DNA from 3 places in the Sedimentibacter sp. genome. Region 2 is predicted to be linked to each of the others. Evidence: riboswitches for the same ligand, from Rfam matches in the RefSeq annotation. Region 2 holds a riboswitch; each other region holds the start of a gene.

Region 1 (6,539 bases), 660 kb from region 2:
CTCAGTCAAACACTCTGTGCTACGCACTGCCGTGGACACCAGCTATGATTTATACATTAGGTTTTGCAGCTGACAGCAGCGCACCTCTGGTTGCGACCCAGGTTATGCCTTACGTATTCTATTCCTATGCAATGCTTGCGGTTATGTTTGCTACAGTTATGCTTGGAATCGGACAAAACGACAATATGGGAAAAGTATCAAAACAAAAGAAAGAAGCATAAAGATAATGACTGCCATGCATTTGCATGGCAGTTAAAAATATTATACGAGGAAGTGTTTTAAATGATAAAAAAGGGAGAATGGGTTCTGATTCACAGAAATGTATTGGAACCAACGCAAAGAGCCCCTCAGGTTCCTGATGACACAAAACAGGTGCCGCTGGAACTGTGGGTGAAGGGATATTTGCAGGAAGATGCAAACATAGGGGACGAAGTTACGGTTCTGACAAGAACAAAGCGCGAAGAACGGGGAACGCTGCTGGAAGCTAATCCATATTACAAACATGATTTCGGTAAGTTTGTGCCGGAACTGCTGAGGGTCAGCGAACAAGTAAGAGACATCTTATTTGGAGGTGCAGAAAATGAGTAAAGATATGAGCTACGCTGCAGTCATGGCCAGAAGACCGGAAATCATGAAGAAAGCTGCAGGACTTGATTTTGCGCAGTTTGAAAGCGGTTCAATTGCCTTTGACTATGAAAGAATGATGGCAGAAGCAGGATTCACAATTGCTGAAATTCAAAAAATCCAGTCAGAGCACGGAGTGGGAAACACTCCTGTCATAGAACTTAGAAATCTTTCTGCCCTGGCAAGAAAACTTGCACCAAAAGGCAAGGGAGCAAGAATATTCATAAAAGACGAAGCATCCAACGCATCAGGAAGCTTCAAGGCAAGAAGGGCCTCAACGGCAGTGTACATGGCCAAGAAGCTTGGGTACAAGGGAGTTGTGACTGCCACCAGCGGAAACTACGGAGCAGCAGTTGCATCACAGGCAGCCATGTACGGACTGAAATGCATCGTTGTTCAGGAATGCTACGACTCAAGAGGAGTTGGACAGCCTGAAATAATAGAAAAGGCAAGGGCCTGTGAAGCATTGGGGGCAGAGGTTGTTCAGCTTTCGGTGGGACCTGAACTGTTCTACACGTTTTTAAGGATCCTTGAAGAAACAGGATACTTCAACGCATCACTGTACACACCGTTTGCGGTGGCAGGAGTTGAAACCCTCGGATATGAATTAGCAATGCAGTTCAGAGAAAGATACGGCAAGGACCCTGATTATGTGGTAGCCACAAACGCAGGGGGAGGAAACCTTACGGGAACAGCAAGAGGCTTAAGAAAGGCAGGAGCGCAGTCACACATAGTGGCAGCCAGCGTAAACCTTTCAGGTCTTCACATGGCTTCAGACAATCAGTTTAACAGAAAGTCATTCACAACAGGGCACACAGGCTTCGGTATGCCGTTTACAACATGGCCGGACCGTTCGGACGTACCCCGTTCGGCAGCTAGACCGTTAAGATACATGGAAAGATACCTGACAGTTCATCAGGGAGATGTGTTCTACATGACAGAAGCATTGGCAAGCCTTGAAGGACTTGAAAAAGGACCGGCAGGAAACACAGCTCTTACAGCAGCATTCTCACTGGCACAGGAACTTGATGAAGATCAGATCATAGTAGTTCAGGAAACAGAATACACGGGAGCAGGCAAGCACATTCAGCCGCAGCTGTCATTTGCAAGATCAAACGGCATAGAAATAAAATTCGGAAACCCCAGCGAAGAAGTGCCCGGAAAGAACATAATCCTTCCGTCACATCCATCACTGATAAAGGCAGAAGATGCGGACTTGACACACATGAGAAAGTCACTCATAAAAAATGCAGTGTCAACCTACAATGTTTCACCAACTGATGCTGACATAGAATTCCTTGCGGAAGAAACAAACACAAATGCTGAGTTTGTAAGAAATGTAATAGCAAAATCATAATAGGACAAATATGTTTATAAAGCGGCTGTCAGTTTGTACAGCCGCTTTAATTTATTTAAACGAAAATAATTTACAATACTTTACATTAATAATAATAAATGGTATAATTTATCCAATAGATGCTCCGAGCACCTGAACCTAAAATCATTCATGGTTCCCGTGCCGATAGGGTTTGATTGGAAACGGTCAAGCCTCCTGATGGAAAGGAGAAATTTTTTTGCAGCATTTCCATTGGGGGGATGCTGTTTTTTAATAAAAAAATAACAAATGGAGGAATAATATGTTAAAGAAAACTAAACTTATTTCACTTGTACTGGCAATTGCACTTTTGCTGTCACAGGTGACAGCGATTGCAGCCACAGACAGCTATGCTGTTGAAATAGCAGTGGCTGGAACTTCAACAACGCTTTTGCTCTCACTGGGTGATTTAAAAGAGATGCCTGCAGCAGCCCAAATTGAACAGGAATACATTTACAACAGCAAGACAGGTGAAAAGACGGCACAGGTAAAAGGTGTGAGCCTTGAATACGTTTTGAAGGAAAAGGCAGGCGTAATAGCTGACAATGCTACGGTTATATTTGAAGCATCCGATGGATATGCCATAGAACCACAATCTCTTTCAGATATTTTCAATGATGATCTGGATTACGTCCTTGCTTACGAAGTAAACGGGGAAGCCATAGACAACGACGGAATCGCAGATAACGAAGAAATAACGGTGTACAGAAAGGTTAAGGAAGCAGGCGAATTCGGTACTGTATTTAAGATGGTCAATAAGATAACAGTTGGTGAAGCAACAGCCTCAGATGATGGTAGTGCTGCTTTGACAGGCGGCACAGCACACACTCCTGATTCAGCCAATGAAAAATCATTCACAGACATATCAGATGAATATAAGTATGCAGAAACAGCAATATATGACCTGGAAGGAAGAGGAATCATAGACGGCATAGGAGGAGGCTTGTTTGCTCCCCAAAACGAATTCACGAGAGAACAGTTCTGCAAGATTGCAGTGATGGCTTTGGGACTTGAAAATAAGGAATATTCAGGTGCCTTCAGTGATCTGTCCAAGGACAGATGGTCGGCTCCATACGTGCAGGCTGCTGTTGAAGCCGGTTTGTTCAAAGGCTATGAGGACGGAACGTTCAGGCCAGAAAAAACTATAACAAGGCAGGAAATGGCTGTTGTTGCAGCTAATGCAGCAGTTGCTACCCAAAAAGTCACCAAGGAAAAGCTTGCTAAATTTGTTATGGAAAAGTCAGCATATCTTGATAAGACAGAGGTGGCAGAATGGGCTGCAAATGCTGTAGCATGGCTGGAAGCTCAGGGTGCGTTTATAGGCGTTGCCGGAGACAGCTTTGAACCTGTAAAGGTTGTAAACAGGGCTGAAGCGGCTGTTGTTGTGTTCAACACCTTGTTTGCGCAGTAATTCTTGGCAATGGGCGATAATTGCATCGCTCATTGTTCTAATATGGAGGTAGATATGAGTTGCAAAAGGTCTAGGCTGCTGGCGCTGTTTTTGACAGCATCCATCATGGTTTTTCAGTTATTCGTGTTCGATGTCCCTGCAATGGCTGCGGATTTGGACCTAATTATAACGGGAAGCGGTATTTACGAGGATGTTCGGATTTCTCCAACTGACTGGGAGAAATATTCATTGGTTGAAAAGATTTATTCCACAAACAACAGCCTTGGGTTTCACAAGATTGTAAAAGCCAAAGGGTATGATTTTTTTGAAATCATAGGAGAGAATAATCTCAAGGCTGACAGTGATTATGAAGTTAAATTTACTTGTTCAGACGGATTTGAGTTCACAAAGACAATCAGCGAGCTGAAAAATGCATATAGCTACGACGAATTTACTGAAAATACCAAATCAAAGATTTCACCGATGATTGCAAGATATACAACTGTGCTGGCTGATTTTCCCAAGGATAATTTTGTTCCCCCTGTTACATGGATTGACAAGGCAATTTCAGAAGTAAACCTGGACAAGGATTTTCCGAAACTTGTTTTCGGACAGACTTCTATTGATGACATGAACATGTCAAAATGGGGCAAGGACATTGTCAGGATAACTGTGGGAGATGAAAGACAAGTGGCTGCATCATCACCCTATAGGCACATTGATCAGGATGGAGAACCATACAATGTGGATGCCATTACGGGAGCAACATTCACCATAGAGGGACCGGGCGTTGAAGGCTACAGGGCAATCTCATTGAGGCAGATTGAAGAAGATGCTGCAGGACAGAGCACAGGTGCCTACTATGAAAAAATGTCAGGAAAAGTAGTTGAAAACTCTTACGAAGGAATCAACGTAAAATATCTTATAGACAATTATGTGAAAGCAAGGACAAATGCCGGAAACATTACATTTAAGGATAAGTCCAGAAAAAAAATACTCACTGTTCCTATTTCAGAAGCAGCAAATTACACGGTTGCTTACGGTATAAACCAGGTTCCTCTGGTTTATCTTGATACCGAGGAAGGATACATAAAGGAGAAGAACAACGATAACGGATGCTTTAAGCTTGTATATAAGCAGGGTAAAATAACTGCTGAGGAATTTTCAAACGTTGCTTACATCTATGTTGAAGAAAAGGACGCCAAAAACATTTTCGAGCATTCCTATGCTCCCTACAGTGAATCCAAGTTTACTGATTATGAGCTGATAATTCACGGAGACGGATTAGGCAAGGAAGAAAAATTTACCGTGGCAGACTTAGAATCCATGAAGGACCTGCAGTTTACAGGGGAATACAGCCTTTCAAACAGTGAATACTTCTGGTACTACAACACCTACAAGGGAGTTCCGCTGTGGGATTTGCTGCTTAAGGCAGGAATGGATCCTCACATAGACGAAAACACAAGCGTTCGTTTCATAGCAGCAGACAACTACAACTTTGCTCCCATGACCATCAAGGACATAAAGGACAATTCGAGATACGGCTATTATGAGAAAAGCGCATTGGACAACGGTGACGGAACATTCCCCGGCGAATATGTGAATCCCATATATACAGGAATGCCGGTTTTGGCGGCCTACGGCTTCAACGGTTATCCGTACGTTACAAGACCGTCTGATCAAGGATACAACTCAGGTCTTGGAAATGACGGAGGGCCTGTCAGAATTATATTCGGTAAGACAAACTACAACGATACAAACGGATCCAATCAGGTACAATTTGCCAAAGAAATCATAATTGGAGAAGGAACAAGCCTTCTTGGTACTTCCTTGAATACGGGAGACGGCCAGTCAACAGGGCTTAAGGTAACGGAAGGTGCGTGGAACCACAAGCGTGAAATATATGACCAATACCTTGATACGCCTGTTCTAAGGGTAACAGGGTCCCAGGTGAAGGAACCGGTCACTTTCACATTGAGACAAATAGAGGAAATGGAAGCTGTCAGGGACACATATACCGGAGACGGTGTCCATGATTTTGAAGGAGTTTCCTTGTGGCACATAATATCCGAAGCTGTCGGTCTCAAGGAAGGGGTGGATGTTCCAAGCATCAGGGTTTTCAGCGGACAGAACTACAACCAGATTCTGAGAAGCACCGAACAGGTTCAAAAGGGAGTATTGAATTCGCAGGGAATGGTCAAGGATATAATTCTTGCTTATGCGGTTGATGGCTACCCACTGGTACCAAACGAGGGTGATTCAGGCTATGCAAACAACAACGCCTATGGACCACTGAGGCTCATTATCGAGGAAAGCAAATCCATGTGGGTTAAGTGGGCAGACTGCATAGTTGTTGGTACAGGTGATTATGAAGCACCGGAAATGAAGGATGTTAAATCAGATGCAGCTTTTGAAGATGTTGAAAACCACTGGGCTAAATATGAAATAATGAAAATGGAGTCCATGGGTTACGTGAAGGGAAGCGGCGGGCTGTTCAGACCTGATGACACAATAACAAGGGCAGAATTTGCTTCCATGGTCTCAAGGGTAAAGGGTATTGACAACAAAGAGTATCTTCTCTCCTCATTTGGGGATATCAAGTCCGGTGACTGGTTCTTCAATGATGTTGAAGCGCTTTCCTCCATGGGGCTTATAAAAGGCTACCAGGACGGAAATTTCAGACCGTATTCACCCATAACAAGGCAGGAAATAAGCTTTATAATCGGTTCCATGCTTGGAGAGGACATGACGGATGAAGAGGCTGATTCAATACTGTCGTCCTACAACGACAGAGTCTCAGACTGGGCCCGAATTAAGGTTGCTCTGGCAGTCAAAGCAAATATCATCAAGGGGCTGCCGGGAGGTCTGTTCGGCGGAAGTCAAAATGCCACGAGAGCGCAGGCTGCATCAATGCTTCTGAGGTATCTGGAAAAATAGAGAAGGATAGTCATCCTTCAGCTGTAATCAGGGCAGCATTGCTGCCCTTTTGGAGGAATCATGAAAAGGAATTTGCTTATTGTACTAATACTTTCATTGCTGCTGGCACTTGTGGGATGCGCGCAGCAGGGCGTAAACACAGACGCTTCTTCACAGCAGACTGAGGAATCTGAAAAAAGTAATGATGAGGAATCGAACGCTGCTTCCGAAAAA
Region 2 (6,539 bases):
GGCCCGGGAAGCTTAAGGGACACTTCGCCATACAGCTTACCCTCTGCGTCTTCAGCCTTCAGGTTGTAATAAAAGTTGTTCCTGCCCAGGGGAGGAAGAACACCGGCAAAACTTTCTCCGAAGTCGTCATTGTCTTCCCTTCCCACGGCATAGGACACACCCGATGCTGCCATCATGTCTCCTTCATAGGTGCTGTCTATGAAATACTGAGCAAAAAATACATCGCCTTTTTCAGTCTCCATGCTTATTATTGTGCTGCCGTCCTTGTCCACGCCCCTATGATCTCTGAGGGCGCTTCCCGTGAAAAGGCGGATACTCTCACGTTCAATCATTTCGTTTAAAACTTCCTCCGCCACATGAGGTTCGTAGTACCACATAACTTTCCTGCCGTACTTTTTCCCCACATCTTCGAAAAATTCCCTTGTAATTCCTCCTATAACATTGATATTGCCGTGGTCAGTGTAGCTCAAGCCGCCTGTGACCATCCCGCCCACATGTTCTGCTGATTCAATCAACGCAACATCCATTCCTTCCCGTGCTGCAGAAACTGCAGCCATCACTCCAGCGGCCGTGGCACCGTACACAACAACATCAAAGTACAGTGGAAAATCCAGGTAGCTGACTTTCATGGGCCTTTGATGCATCCTGATGTTTTGGGACCTGTAATCCTCGCTTTCAACAGTGAACCTGACCTGCTCGGCATTGAAAAACCTTCCCATAGTGTTTGCAATGCTCTGGAGAATCATGCCTTCGTAAATAGCTTCCACGTCCATATCATCAACAAATCCGCTGCTTAAATCCACATGCAGTGTGTTGTCAAGATCCACATCAACTTTGTTTATGCTGCTGTTATTTGATAAAACCGGCCTGTCACCGTAAACAACGTTCCTGTAATCATGTGTGAGGACCTGCTCCGTAATGTCGTTGGTGTGAAACTTAGTTTTTTTGGCAGAGCTTCTTACCTTCATTTTTTTGAAGTCAGGGAAGTAATAATTTATCTCTTCAGTCAACACGTAATTTTTTTGTATGCTGTTAAGTACGAATGCTGTGCTGCTGTTCAGGTTATCCGATGAATATTCCTGATCAAGGATGGGTGCTTCGTCTTTGGAAGCTTCCTCCCTTATTTCAGATTTAACAAGACCCAGACCCCTGCTGTAGTAGTCTGTAACCGTCCTGCCATCCAGAAATGTTGTGACCTGGACCGCATCAAACATGCCTTCAGGTGTCTTTACAGATGCTGAAAGCGAAGTGATCTTTCTTGTCCCTCCCTTTACCGGCCACTGTGTTCCTTCCTCAATAGGCTCTTTTAAAATGATGTCTCCCTCATTCCAACTATTCATAATATTCTGTCTGAAGTATTCTTCCTTCTGGGGATGGGTCAGAAATACTTCACCTTCCCTGACCGCAAGAACGGCAGTCTTTACTGAACCGTCACAGACAATCCTCAGCTGCATGGCATCATCAGATGAATAATCCACAGAAACTTCACTGATAAGCCCTGATCCGGATTCAGTATATGTGTATTTCACATCACTTAAAACAGTAAAATAGTCTCTGGCGTTTTTTGTTTCGTCTTCAGGCAATGTTTCACCTGGTTCAAGCTCAGCTTCTGATTCTTCTCCCGATTTTTCGCCGGCAATCTTTATTATGTAGTCCTTATTTATCAAAATAAAAATAATAGCAGCAACAACCGCCAATATAGCTGCTGCGGCAACAGGAAATTTTTTCATGACAGCACCTTCTTTTTGCCCTTTATATATATATATACCTTGAAAGGCTGATAATAAACCAAATATTGATTTGCGCCATAAAATTTATGTTGTTATAAAATAAACTATTTACAATTCAAGAAATAAATGCTATCATTGTGTTAATTAAATATCGTCTTTATTAGTTTTGCGAAACTGTGATACCTAAAGCCTCGGCAATGGATGCAGTTCGTCAGGGTATAATTGGAAACGGTTGTGCCTCCCGTTGGAAAGTAAAATTAATTGCAGGCTTACTTGGCGTACACAATTTTACGCATGCTGCATCTTTCCACGGAAAGATGTTTTTTTTATGTGATAGGAATGTTATCCTTTACAAAAGACAACAAGGAGGAAGTTATGAAGAAATATCTATCTCTAATCAGTTTATCAACAATAATAATCCTTACTCTTCTTATGGTGCTACCTTCCGTTGCATTCGCGCAGAGCAGTGCAGCAGGCGAAACCGAAGAGCAATGGTTTGAAGCAGGTTGGGGGCGAATCCACCAGGGCGAAGCTTTTCAACCGGACAAGTTCCTTAACAGAGCAGAGTTCACAGCTTTGATTAATTCCTTGTATGATTTCAAGGAACAGAAGGACATAAGCTTTTCAGATGTCCAGACTGACTCAGCATATTATAAGGAAGTTAAGAAGGCCTTTTGTGCAGGGTACGTTGTTGGAAAAGGTGACGGCACATTCGACCCCGAAGGATATGTAACAAATCTTGAAGCATACATAATGGCGATAAGGCTGCTGAATGCAGGTACGTCAAACAAACCTGAAAAAATGCTTAACTTCAAGGATGCATCCGATGTACCGTCATGGGCACAGGGTGCAGTGGAAGCCTATGTGCAGAAAGGGCTCCTCGAAGGAAAAAATAAGATTAAACCTTTTGAAAAAATTACAGGCGCAGATGCAGTGACATTGCTTTTAAGCATAAAACCAAACGAAGTTTTACCGCAGGATGCTGAACAGGTTTCAGAAGAAAAAGGAAACGGAGTTGCTGCTCTTAACCTTTTGGGTGCATACTTTGTAGAAATCGAAAACAATCAATCAGTTGAGCTCGGTAAGCTGGAAGATGGAAATCCGGACAGCGAAATAATAATAAAGCTGGTTTTTGATCGCGGAATAGTAAGAGAGTACTGGGACAACAACAAAACTCAGGTTAAACTTCAGGACAACAAAGGACAGGTAATAGAAAGTGAGATTTTCCGCATTGAAAATTCAGATGATGAAAAGTCAAATATTTTCATTAAACCATTGACACAGCTTAAATCCGGAAAAACGGTAAACATAGTCATAGGAGCAGGTTTGAAAGCCAACAACGGTAATACTTTAGGCGAAGGCAAAACGATCAGCTTCACAGTTAAATAATTTAGGTAACAAAACATATTTTGTTATACTGAGCGGTACAATGATATCCCTCCCCGGATGATTATTAATCAGACTGGCTGTCTGGAAGTCGCGTCTCCTTGCAGCCAAGTCTTCCCTCAGGTTCAAATATGTTTTTTTTAATACAAATAAAATATCGGAGAGATTATGAAAATAAAAATGTTGTCATTGATTCTTGCAGTATTAATTGCTGCAAGCTCATACCCTCTGTATGCCAGCGAATCAGATTCGGTTGACGGAAAAAGCGTGGATTTTCAGCTGGTTGGTTCCAATCCTGCCGACTCTTCCAAAGATGTTCCGGCAGATGTGACAATCACCTTGCTGTTCAATAAGAATGTGGTCAATTTTTCCGTAAAGGATAACAATCTTAACTGCATTTTTCTAAAGGATAGCAACAATCAGATTGTAGAAGCAAATCTGATTTTCCCTGATGACCAGGTTGAGCCGGATAAGAAGCGGGAAATCTACATTGATCCCCTATCAGACTTAAAAGAAAATACAACCTACACCGTGGAAATATCGGCTGACATGCTTGCCAAAAACGGTAGTACTCTAGGCGAGCCATCATACGTTTCTTTCACCACTCAGGGAACACACGAAAGCAATGTGGCTGAAAGCAATAATGTTCAAGAAATGCAGACAGTCTCAGAAAATCCTCAGGTTTCGGCAGGAGAAAAAAATACTGAAGCAGAACCTGCCGGTTCCTCTTCAGTAACGGAAAACCCGCCGGCAGAAGCTTTGCCTGTACCAGAAAACAGTGAGGATGAAAATCAGACAAAGGAAGCATACGCCAACCAATCAGCCACATCCGAGTCTGAACCCTCTGATACTTCTAAAGCTTCAGATGCTCCATCTGTGACTGTATCAGCAGAAGAACCAGGCAGCAAAAACAGCATGAAATCAGGAGCAATGGCTGCAGCACTGGTTGTGGCGGCTGCTGCGCTCGTGATAATTCAAAAAAAGAAGAACAAAAATGAAAAATAGACGGCTTATCAATACAATTATTTTCTTAACGCCATTTGTGCTGGTGCTTGTGACCTTGTTCAACGGAAGATATCCGGTCCCCTTAAAGGACATCCCGTCAATTCTGCTGTATCCTTTATTAAAAAACGAACTGGTCAACGACACCTACGCAACAATAATCTGGGATATAAGAATGCCCAGGGCACTTTTATCAGCACTGGCCGGAGCTTCCCTGGCTGTCAGCGGAGCTGCATTTCAGGGACTGTTTCACAATCCCCTTGTAAATTCAGGGATGCTTGGGGTAAGCTCCGGCTCGGGATTCGGTGCTGCCCTGGCTATACTATTGTTCTCTCGCTCCTCTTTTTTAGTGTACCTATTTGCGCTGGTTTTCGGCGGAATTGCCGTAACCTTAAGCTATACAATAGGAAAAATCTACAACACTACTCCCACAATAATGCTTGTGCTGGGCGGTACCGTTGTATCATCAATATTTTCTTCCCTGATTTCCCTGGTGAAGTACATGGCAGATCCCTACAATCAGCTTCCTGCCATAACGTTCTGGCTTATGGGAAGCTTTGCTTCTGCTAATGCCCAGGATATTCTCATCGGAGCTCCTCCGATGATCATTGGCCTGACCGGCTTAATCATGATGCGATGGAGAATAAACGTGCTTTCAATGGGTGACCGGGAAGCTCATACTCTGGGCATCAGCTCAAACATGAACAAACTGGCTGCAATTGTGTTCGCCACATTGTCAACTGCAGGAGCCGTATGCGTAAGCGGAAACATCGGATGGGTCGGGCTCATCATTCCCCATGTAGGGCGCATGATCGTAGGAAATGACAACAACAGGCTCATACCTGTGAGCTGTGCATTGGGCGCGTCGTTTCTCATAGCCATTGACAACATATCAAGAACACTGACTGCCGGCGAGATACCCATAGGCATACTTACTTCGCTGGTTGGAGGCCCGTTTTTCATTTATCTGCTTAAAAAAACAAAGGGAGGATCATGGTGATGGACAATTTCACGGTACAGGTAATAAACACTTCCTTCAGCTACAAAGACAAGAATGTTTTTCACGGCATCAGCTTCAGCATAAGGCCAGGAGAGGTGTTTTGCGTTCTAGGACCCAACGGCTGCGGCAAGACTACGCTTCTTGACTGCGTTCTTGGCATTTTAAAACCGGATACTGGAAGCATACTTGTGGGAAACAAAGACATCCGCAGCATAAAACCAGCCAATCTTGCAGAAAAGATAGCCTATGTGCCTCAGAATCATGAAAAGTCTTTTCCTTACATGGTCAGGGATATAGTGGTTATGGGCAGGGCACACAAAACCTCTCTTTTCTCAGCACCTGCAGAAATCGACAGGCATATTGCCATGGAAGCGCTTGAAAAAGTTGGAATCTCAGACCTGGCAGATGTTCCTTACACTAAAATAAGCGGCGGCCAGTGCCAGCTGGTGATGATTGCAAGAGCCCTTGCTCAGCAGCCAGAACTGATAGTGATGGATGAGCCCACCTCTCACCTGGACTTTAAAAATGAGCTGCTGGTGCTTGAAACAATAGCAGGTCTTGTAAAGAATCAACGCATATCCGTGCTGATGGCAACTCACTTTCCCAACCATGCCTGCTATTTTGAAACAAATCGCGTCCCTACAACTCTGGTCCTCATGAACAACGGCATATTCCAGGAAAATGGAACGCCCTATAAAATATTAAACGAAAAAAACATTTTGCAGACATACCAGATCAATTCAAAAATCCTGGATTTTAAAATGGATGAGGAAACGTCCATACGGCAGATTGTTCCTTTATCCATAGCCAGAGAAGAAGGAGGAACACATGAAAGCTAGACTGAATATATGGTTGGCGATAATATTGCTGTCATCTTTATTTCTTTGGGGATGTGCTTCTGAAACTGCTGTACCGAAAGATGTTGAAGCCGATTCTGCGAAGGAGAGTTTCATCACTGTGGTGGACTGCTTCAACAGGGAAGTTTCAATCGCGGTTCCCGTTGAAAGGATTGCATGCGGATATGCATACACAGGGCATGTAGCTGCTCTTCTTGGAAGAGGCGATGACATAGTAGCCGTTGTTGACGGTTTGAAAAGGGACAAGGTTCTTACAGAAATGTATCCGCATATCAAAGACCTGCCTGTTCCCTTCAGCACAGGCGCCATCAACATTGAGGAACTTTTATCCTGCAGCCCCGATGTGGTTTTCATCAAGACTGACACGGCGCTGAACAAGGATGCTACAGACAAGCTGGACAGCTTAAACATCCCGTACGTTGTCATTGATTACTTCTCAATGGAAGAACAGATGAAGACCATTTCCATAATGGGCAAGGTCCTTGGCGAAGAGGAAAAAGCCCAGTCATACATAAATTACTACATGGAAACAATCGAAAAGACCAGAAAAATCACTTCAGCAAT
Region 3 (6,539 bases), 1.1 Mb from region 2:
AACGTCAGGGAATTTCAGAATGTTCTTGAAAGGGCGGTAGCTCTTTCTACAGAAAAAGAAATTACAGCCAGGGACATTATGCTTAACTACGACATTGTTCCGGAGGAATCCCTTGGGAGCACGTCCCTTAAGGAGTGTCTTGAAAACCTTGAGAAGAAAAAAATAACCGAGAGTCTTAAAATGAACAAAAGCATACGGGAAGCCGCAAGAAGCCTTGAGGTAACCCACACCATGCTTATTAACAGAATGAAGAAATACAACATCCGCAAGGAAAATTAATGATTATTTAAGGAGGTTCAAATGGATACAGAAAAACTCAGCAGGATGAAATTTTCAACCAGAGCTGTTCATGCGGGCTACAGGAAAAATGAGTACGGAGCGTTGGCAACTCCTATTTACCAGACATCAACCTTCATATTTGATTCCGCCGAGCAGGGCGGAAGGAGATTTGCGCTTGAAGAGGACGGGTACATTTACACGAGGCTTGGAAATCCAACAAGCTCCCAGGTTGAAGATAAGCTTGCAAGCCTTGAAAACGCCCAGGCTGCAGTAGCCATGGGTTCAGGCATGGGAGCCATAACATCAGTTATCTGGGCAATAGTTAAGGCAGGAGACCACATAGTGGCTGCCAAGACACTTTACGGCTGCACATTTGCATTCATGAATCATGGGTTATCACGCTTTGGAGTTGACGTTACATTTGTGGACACATCTGACCCGGAAAATGTAAGAATGGCGATGAAGGACAATACAAGGGTGGTGTATCTTGAAAGCCCTGCAAATCCTAACATGCTTATTTCAGACATCGAGGAAATTTCAAAAATCGCACATACCAATAAGGACTGCACCGTCGTTGTTGACAACACATACTGCACCCCTTACATCCAAAGGCCGCTTGATATGGGAGCCGACGTTGTGGTTCACTCTGCAACCAAGTATCTGAACGGACATGGGGATGTTATTGCCGGCTTTGCCGCAGGCAGGAAGCAATTAATCGACCAGATAAGGCTTGTGGGCATAAAGGACATGACAGGTTCGGTAATAAGTCCTTTTGATTCGTACCTGATCAACAGGGGAATGAAGACGCTGGAAGTGAGAATGGAAAAGCACTGTCAAAACGCTCAGAAGGTTGCTGAATTTCTTGAAAGCCATCCGGCTGTAAAGACCATAGCATATCCGGGACTTAAGAGCTTCCCCCAGCATGAGCTGGCCAAAAAGCAAATGAGCCTTCCGGGAGCTATGATTGCGTTTGAAGTTAAAGGCGGACTTGATGCGGGAAGAATACTCATGAATTCCGTGGAACTTTGCTCACTGGCTGTAAGCCTGGGCGACACCGAAACACTGATACAACATCCGGCTTCCATGACTCATTCACCGTATACGCCTGAGGAAAGGGCAGCATCGGGTATTTCTGAAGGACTGGTTAGATTGTCGGTAGGTCTTGAGGATGCCGATGACATAATTGCAGATCTAAAGCAGGCACTGGACAAAATCCTGTAAATTCATTCGAATAAACTTATTGTTATCCGAAACGGCCGGAGCATTCCGGGCCGTTTTTTTTATTATTCATTGACAATTGTTAGGTTTCCTAATAAAATAGTATAAGTAACATCTCCGAGTTTGCGGGTCTAAAGCCCAGGCTATGAGCCGCAAACCGAAAGGGTTTGTTTGGAAACAGACAAGCCTCCCATTGGAAAGGAGAAATCTACAGCATTTCTCTTTTCGTATACTATTATATGAAAGGGGTTTTTTTATTTTGAAAAAAACTAAGATGAAAAACATTTTAGCCCTCTTGCTTTCATTGACAATGATATTTTCAATGGCAGCATGCGCTAAAACAGAGCAGCCTAAAGCTGAACAGCCTGCTCAGGAAAAACCGGCAGAACAAACACCTGCACAGCCTGCAGAGGAACGAAGCTTTGTTCTTGCAACAACAACAAGTACACAGGATTCAGGACTTCTTGATTACCTTCTTCCTATCTTCAGGGAAAAGACAGGCATAACTGTTGAAGTTGTTGCCAAGGGTACTGGAGCTGCGCTGGAGCTTGCAAAAAACGGAGATGCAGATGGAGTTCTCGTTCATGCAAAAGCCCAGGAAGAAGCTTTTGTTGCCGAAGGATACGCCAAGGAAAGATTTGATGTTATGTACAATGATTTTATCATTGTTGGACCAGAATCAGATCCTGCAGGGCTGTTGACAAATGCTCCCAACGATCCTATAAAAGCCTTTGAACTTATTGAACAAAATAAGGCAACATTCATTTCCAGAGGGGATGATTCGGGAACGCACACAAAGGAAAAATCCTACTGGAAAGAACTTAACATCATTCCTGAAGGGGAATGGTATGTTTCGGCAGGAACAGGCATGGGTGCAGTGCTGCAGATGGCTGCTGAAAAGCAGGGTTACACTTTGACAGACAGGGCAACATATCTTTCAATGAAGGATGAGCTTGACCTGGTCATAGTGACAGAAAAGAACGACAAGATGTACAATCAATACGGGGTGATGATGGTGAACCCGGACAAGTATCCTGTAAAGGAACAGGAGGTTCAGGAATTCATGGATTTCCTTCTGTCTGACGAGGGACAGGAACTCATTGCCGGATTTGGCAAGGAAGAATTCGGAGAATCATTGTTTGTGCCGAACGCGAAATAAGGTGAGCTGATGTTTGAATTTATCAAAGAATTTTTAACTACATACAATGATATACTGCCGGTTGTGGGGCTATCCTTAAAGGTATCCCTCACTTCGACCTTAATAGCATCAGTGTTAGGACTTTTTGCGGGTATTGTTGTTGCTTTGAATGAATTCAAATTGAAAAAATCAATCATGAGGGTGGCTAACACCCTCATGAGCCTGCCTCCGGTACTTATAGGCCTTTTAGTTTACATGCTGCTTTCCAGAAAGGGGCCTTTGGGAAGCTTCGGCCTTTTGTTTTCCCCTGAGGCAATGATAATTTCGCAGACTCTTCTGGTCTTTCCCATTATTTTCGGACTAACAGTTTCATCAATTTCAGAAATTGCAAAGAATATTGAGCTGACATGCATATCACTCGGTGCAGACAAAATGAGCACTTTAGTTACTATTGTAAGCGAGTGCAGGATGCAGCTCCTTTCTGTTATTACGGCAGGTTTCGGCCGGGCAATTTCCGAGGTTGGAGCAGTAATGATGGTGGGAGGCAACATCAAGAATAAAACCAGAGTCATGACAACATACATCGCCCTTGAGACGGGGAAGGGAAATTTCGAGGAAGCTGTGGCTATAGGCTTTGTGCTCCTGTTCATATCATTTCTGGTGAATACGGTGATGTACAGGGTTCAGAGGAGGTAACATGAAGGTATTATTATCAGATGCGGTGAAGGACTACGATACATGCCGTGTGCTTGACATCGGAAGTCTGGAGTTTACAAAAGGCATCTATGCCATACTCGGATCAAACGGCAGCGGGAAAAGCACTCTTATGAGCTGCATGGCAGGTCTTGAATGCCTCAGCGAGGGCAGCATCCTTTATGATGGCAGGAAGCTAGATGCAAACTTGAGGAATTCAATATCCATACTTGTTCAAAAGCCTTACCTTTTCAACAAGACTTCCTACGAGAACATTGTAAGCGGCCTTAAATACAAAAGGACACCTAAGGAAGAATTGCAGAAAAGATTTGACAAATATAAAAGTTATTTTGAAGTCGACGATTTACTGAACAAAAAGTCATCGTGGCTGTCAGGAGGAGAAAGGGCAAAGATTGCGCTCTTAAGGACAGCTGTACTGGAAACAGAACTGACGATGCTAGATGAACCCACAGCTGCCATGGACATAGAAAGTTCCATGCGGGCTGAAAATCTCATAAGGCAAATGGCAGAAAACAACAGAACGGTCATATTGATCACACACGATGTGCACCAGGCTAAAAGAATTGCAGATCAGGTTATATTTATGGATAAGGGAAAGATAATAGAAATGGGAAAAGCAGAAAATGTCCTGAACAACCCTGCAAATAAGCTTGTAAGACAAATATTAAACATTTAAGCATTGGAGGAAATATGATAAGAACTGGAATACTAACAATAAGCGACAAAGGTTCAAGGGGAGAAAGAGTAGACGGAACCGGACCTGCAATCAGGGAAGCAATTGAAGGAAAACAATACAAAGTTGAATATTACAAGGTAGTACCCGATGAAATAGATATAATCAGCCAGGAGCTCATTTACATGTGCGACGAGCTGAAGCTTGACCTGGTTCTCACAAACGGAGGAACTGGATTTTCAAAGAGGGATGTTACTCCCGAAGCAACACTGAACGTAATAAAAAAACAGGCGCCGGGAATATGTGAGGCCATGAGGCAGATGTCTCTTGCAATCACTCCAAAGGCTATGCTGTCAAGGGCTATAGCCGGCATAAGGGACAATACCCTCATCATCAATCTTCCGGGAAGCCCCAGGGGAGCTGTTGAAAACCTGGAGTTCGTGCTTCCTGCACTTCCTCACGGCATTGAAATTCTAAACGGCACAGGCGGAGAGTGCGCCAGATAGGAGGAAGCAATGGATTTGTTCAACGTTTTGACAGTTAAGGATACAAGAAAGGTAATAGATGATAATTTCAGCTTGGAGCTTGAAGAGGAGACAGTCAGCCTTCTAGAAGCAGCGGGCAGGATACTTTCACAGGATGTGGTTGCTCCAGACAATGTGCCTGATTTCAGAAGATCCACCGTTGACGGCTATGCAGTCTATTCAAGGGATGTGTATGGAGCCAGCGATTCAATGCAGTCAATGCTGGATTTGAAGGGTGAAGTGCTCATGGGATGCGAGGCACCGGGTGAAATTGCAATGCCAGGACAGTGCTACTACGTACCTACGGGAGGTATGCTTCCAAAAGGCGCCGACTCGGTGGTGATGATCGAATATACGGAAAAACTTGACGATAGCACCATACTTGCTTCAAAATCAGCTTCTCCTGGAGAAAATGTGATAGAAATAGGAGAAGACATAAAAAAGGGCGAAGCAGTCATAAAAACAGGGACGAAGCTTCGTGCCTATGAAATAGGGGTTCTTGCAAGCCTCGGCATAACACGGGTAAACGTAATAAATAAACCAAGGATAGGTATTATTTCAACCGGCGATGAGGTTGTGCCCCCGGAAGAAGAAATTAAACCAGGCCAGATAAGGGATATAAACACGTATCTTTTGTACTCACTCATAGAAGAGCAGGGGTGCACGCCTGTGAAGTTCGGACTCATTAAGGATGATTACAATCTTTTGAAGAATGCCGTTGATACGGCAGTAAAGCAGTGTGACATAGTCCTGATTTCAGGAGGAAGCTCAGTGGGGAAAAAGGACAACACTGTAAGTGTGATAGACGATCTTGGAGATGAAGGAGTGCTGGTACACGGCATATCTGTAAAGCCTGGGAAACCAACAATCATTGGCAAATCAAAGGGAAAGATAATATTCGGACTGCCCGGACACCCTCTGGCATGCGCCGTGATATTCCAGGTAATGGTTAAATACTACATCGAAAAGATTACAAACAATAAAGAAAAATCATATCCGGTTACCTGCACGTTCAAAATAAATTATCACAAAGCCAAGGGCCGGGAAGAATATCTGCCTGTGACTATCGAGGACGACGGACAGTCACTTACTGCATGTCCCGTGTTTGGAAAGTCCGGTCTGATTACAGGGTTTTCAAAGGCCTGGGGATATATACGGATTGAAAGAAACGAGGAGGGTATACGGGAAGGTCAGACAGTCAGCGTATACAGATTTTAGGAGGGATTATGCAAAAGGTATATTTGTCCAATTACGAGCTTGACGAAGCTATAAAAATGTATTTTGAAAAACTGGGTGAATTTAATCCCCAGACTGAAAAAATCAGAACGTGGGATGCAAACGGAAGGGTTACAGCCAGCGCCGTGTTTGCAGCCATATCTTCACCTCATTACAATTCGTCGGCCATGGACGGCATTGCAGCCAAAAGCGAACGTACTGCTTCAGCTTCTGACAGAAACCATGTGATTCTCACGGAGGGAGAAGACTACGTTGTTGTAGACACTGGAGATCCCATTCCAAGAGAATTTGACTGCGTCATAATGATTGAGGACCTAATAAAGGCAGGAGAGAACAAGTTTGAGATATACCAGAGTGCCGTTCCATGGCAGAACATAAGGCCGCTGGGCGAAGACATCGTTGAAAATCAGCTCATAGTTCCTTCAAGGCATAAAATAAGGCCGGTGGACATAGGAGCGCTCATTGCCGGCGGAATAAACGAAGTTGAAGTTTTCAAGCGCCCAAGGGTAGGGATAATACCAACTGGTACGGAAATTGTTGAGCCGGGAACAGAACTAAAGGTGGGAGACATAATCGACTTCAACTCCAGAACATTTTCTGCTCAGGTAAGCGACTGGGGATCCATACCCACCCGATATCCCATAGTCAAGGATGATTACGGCAAAATTAAAGCTGCTGTACAGAAGGCCATTGAAGAAAACGACATAGTGCTTATAAATGCAGGCTCATCTGCAGGAAGGGAAGATTTCACCTCATA

The links. A riboswitch is a leader RNA that binds a small molecule or an ion and turns the genes downstream of it on or off. The one in region 2 is predicted to bind molybdenum cofactor.
Region 1: it holds a riboswitch for molybdenum cofactor, as region 2 does, so the genes downstream of both, AAGU76_RS02415 (S-layer homology domain-containing protein) here and AAGU76_RS05595 (S-layer homology domain-containing protein) in region 2, are expected to answer to the same signal.
Region 3: it holds a riboswitch for molybdenum cofactor, as region 2 does, so the genes downstream of both, AAGU76_RS00520 (substrate-binding domain-containing protein) here and AAGU76_RS05595 (S-layer homology domain-containing protein) in region 2, are expected to answer to the same signal.

What each region holds. Positions count from the first base shown of each region.
Region 1 covers NZ_JBCFAS010000001.1:516,255-522,793, reverse strand. The annotation lists gene AAGU76_RS02430 (Na+/H+ antiporter NhaC family protein) at 1-221, shown strand, start outside; gene ortA (2-amino-4-oxopentanoate thiolase subunit OrtA) at 283-588, shown strand; gene ortB (2-amino-4-oxopentanoate thiolase subunit OrtB) at 581-1,981, shown strand; molybdenum cofactor riboswitch at 2,092-2,207, shown strand; gene AAGU76_RS02415 (S-layer homology domain-containing protein) at 2,262-3,410, shown strand; gene AAGU76_RS02410 (S-layer homology domain-containing protein) at 3,465-6,326, shown strand; gene AAGU76_RS02405 (molybdopterin-dependent oxidoreductase) at 6,387-6,539, shown strand, end outside.
Region 2 covers NZ_JBCFAS010000001.1:1,178,776-1,185,314, forward strand. The annotation lists gene AAGU76_RS05590 (FAD-dependent oxidoreductase) at 1-1,730, opposite strand, end outside; molybdenum cofactor riboswitch at 1,885-2,001, shown strand; gene AAGU76_RS05595 (S-layer homology domain-containing protein) at 2,106-3,119, shown strand; gene AAGU76_RS05600 (Ig-like domain-containing protein) at 3,285-4,121, shown strand; gene AAGU76_RS05605 (iron ABC transporter permease) at 4,111-5,118, shown strand; gene AAGU76_RS05610 (ABC transporter ATP-binding protein) at 5,118-5,957, shown strand; gene AAGU76_RS05615 (ABC transporter substrate-binding protein) at 5,947-6,539, shown strand, end outside.
Region 3 covers NZ_JBCFAS010000001.1:109,884-116,422, forward strand. The annotation lists gene AAGU76_RS00510 (sigma 54-interacting transcriptional regulator) at 1-279, shown strand, start outside; gene megL (methionine gamma-lyase) at 301-1,500, shown strand; molybdenum cofactor riboswitch at 1,601-1,717, shown strand; gene AAGU76_RS00520 (substrate-binding domain-containing protein) at 1,772-2,656, shown strand; gene AAGU76_RS00525 (ABC transporter permease) at 2,666-3,331, shown strand; gene AAGU76_RS00530 (ATP-binding cassette domain-containing protein) at 3,333-4,025, shown strand; gene AAGU76_RS00535 (MogA/MoaB family molybdenum cofactor biosynthesis protein) at 4,040-4,528, shown strand; gene glp (gephyrin-like molybdotransferase Glp) at 4,538-5,764, shown strand; gene AAGU76_RS00545 (molybdopterin biosynthesis protein) at 5,770-6,539, shown strand, end outside.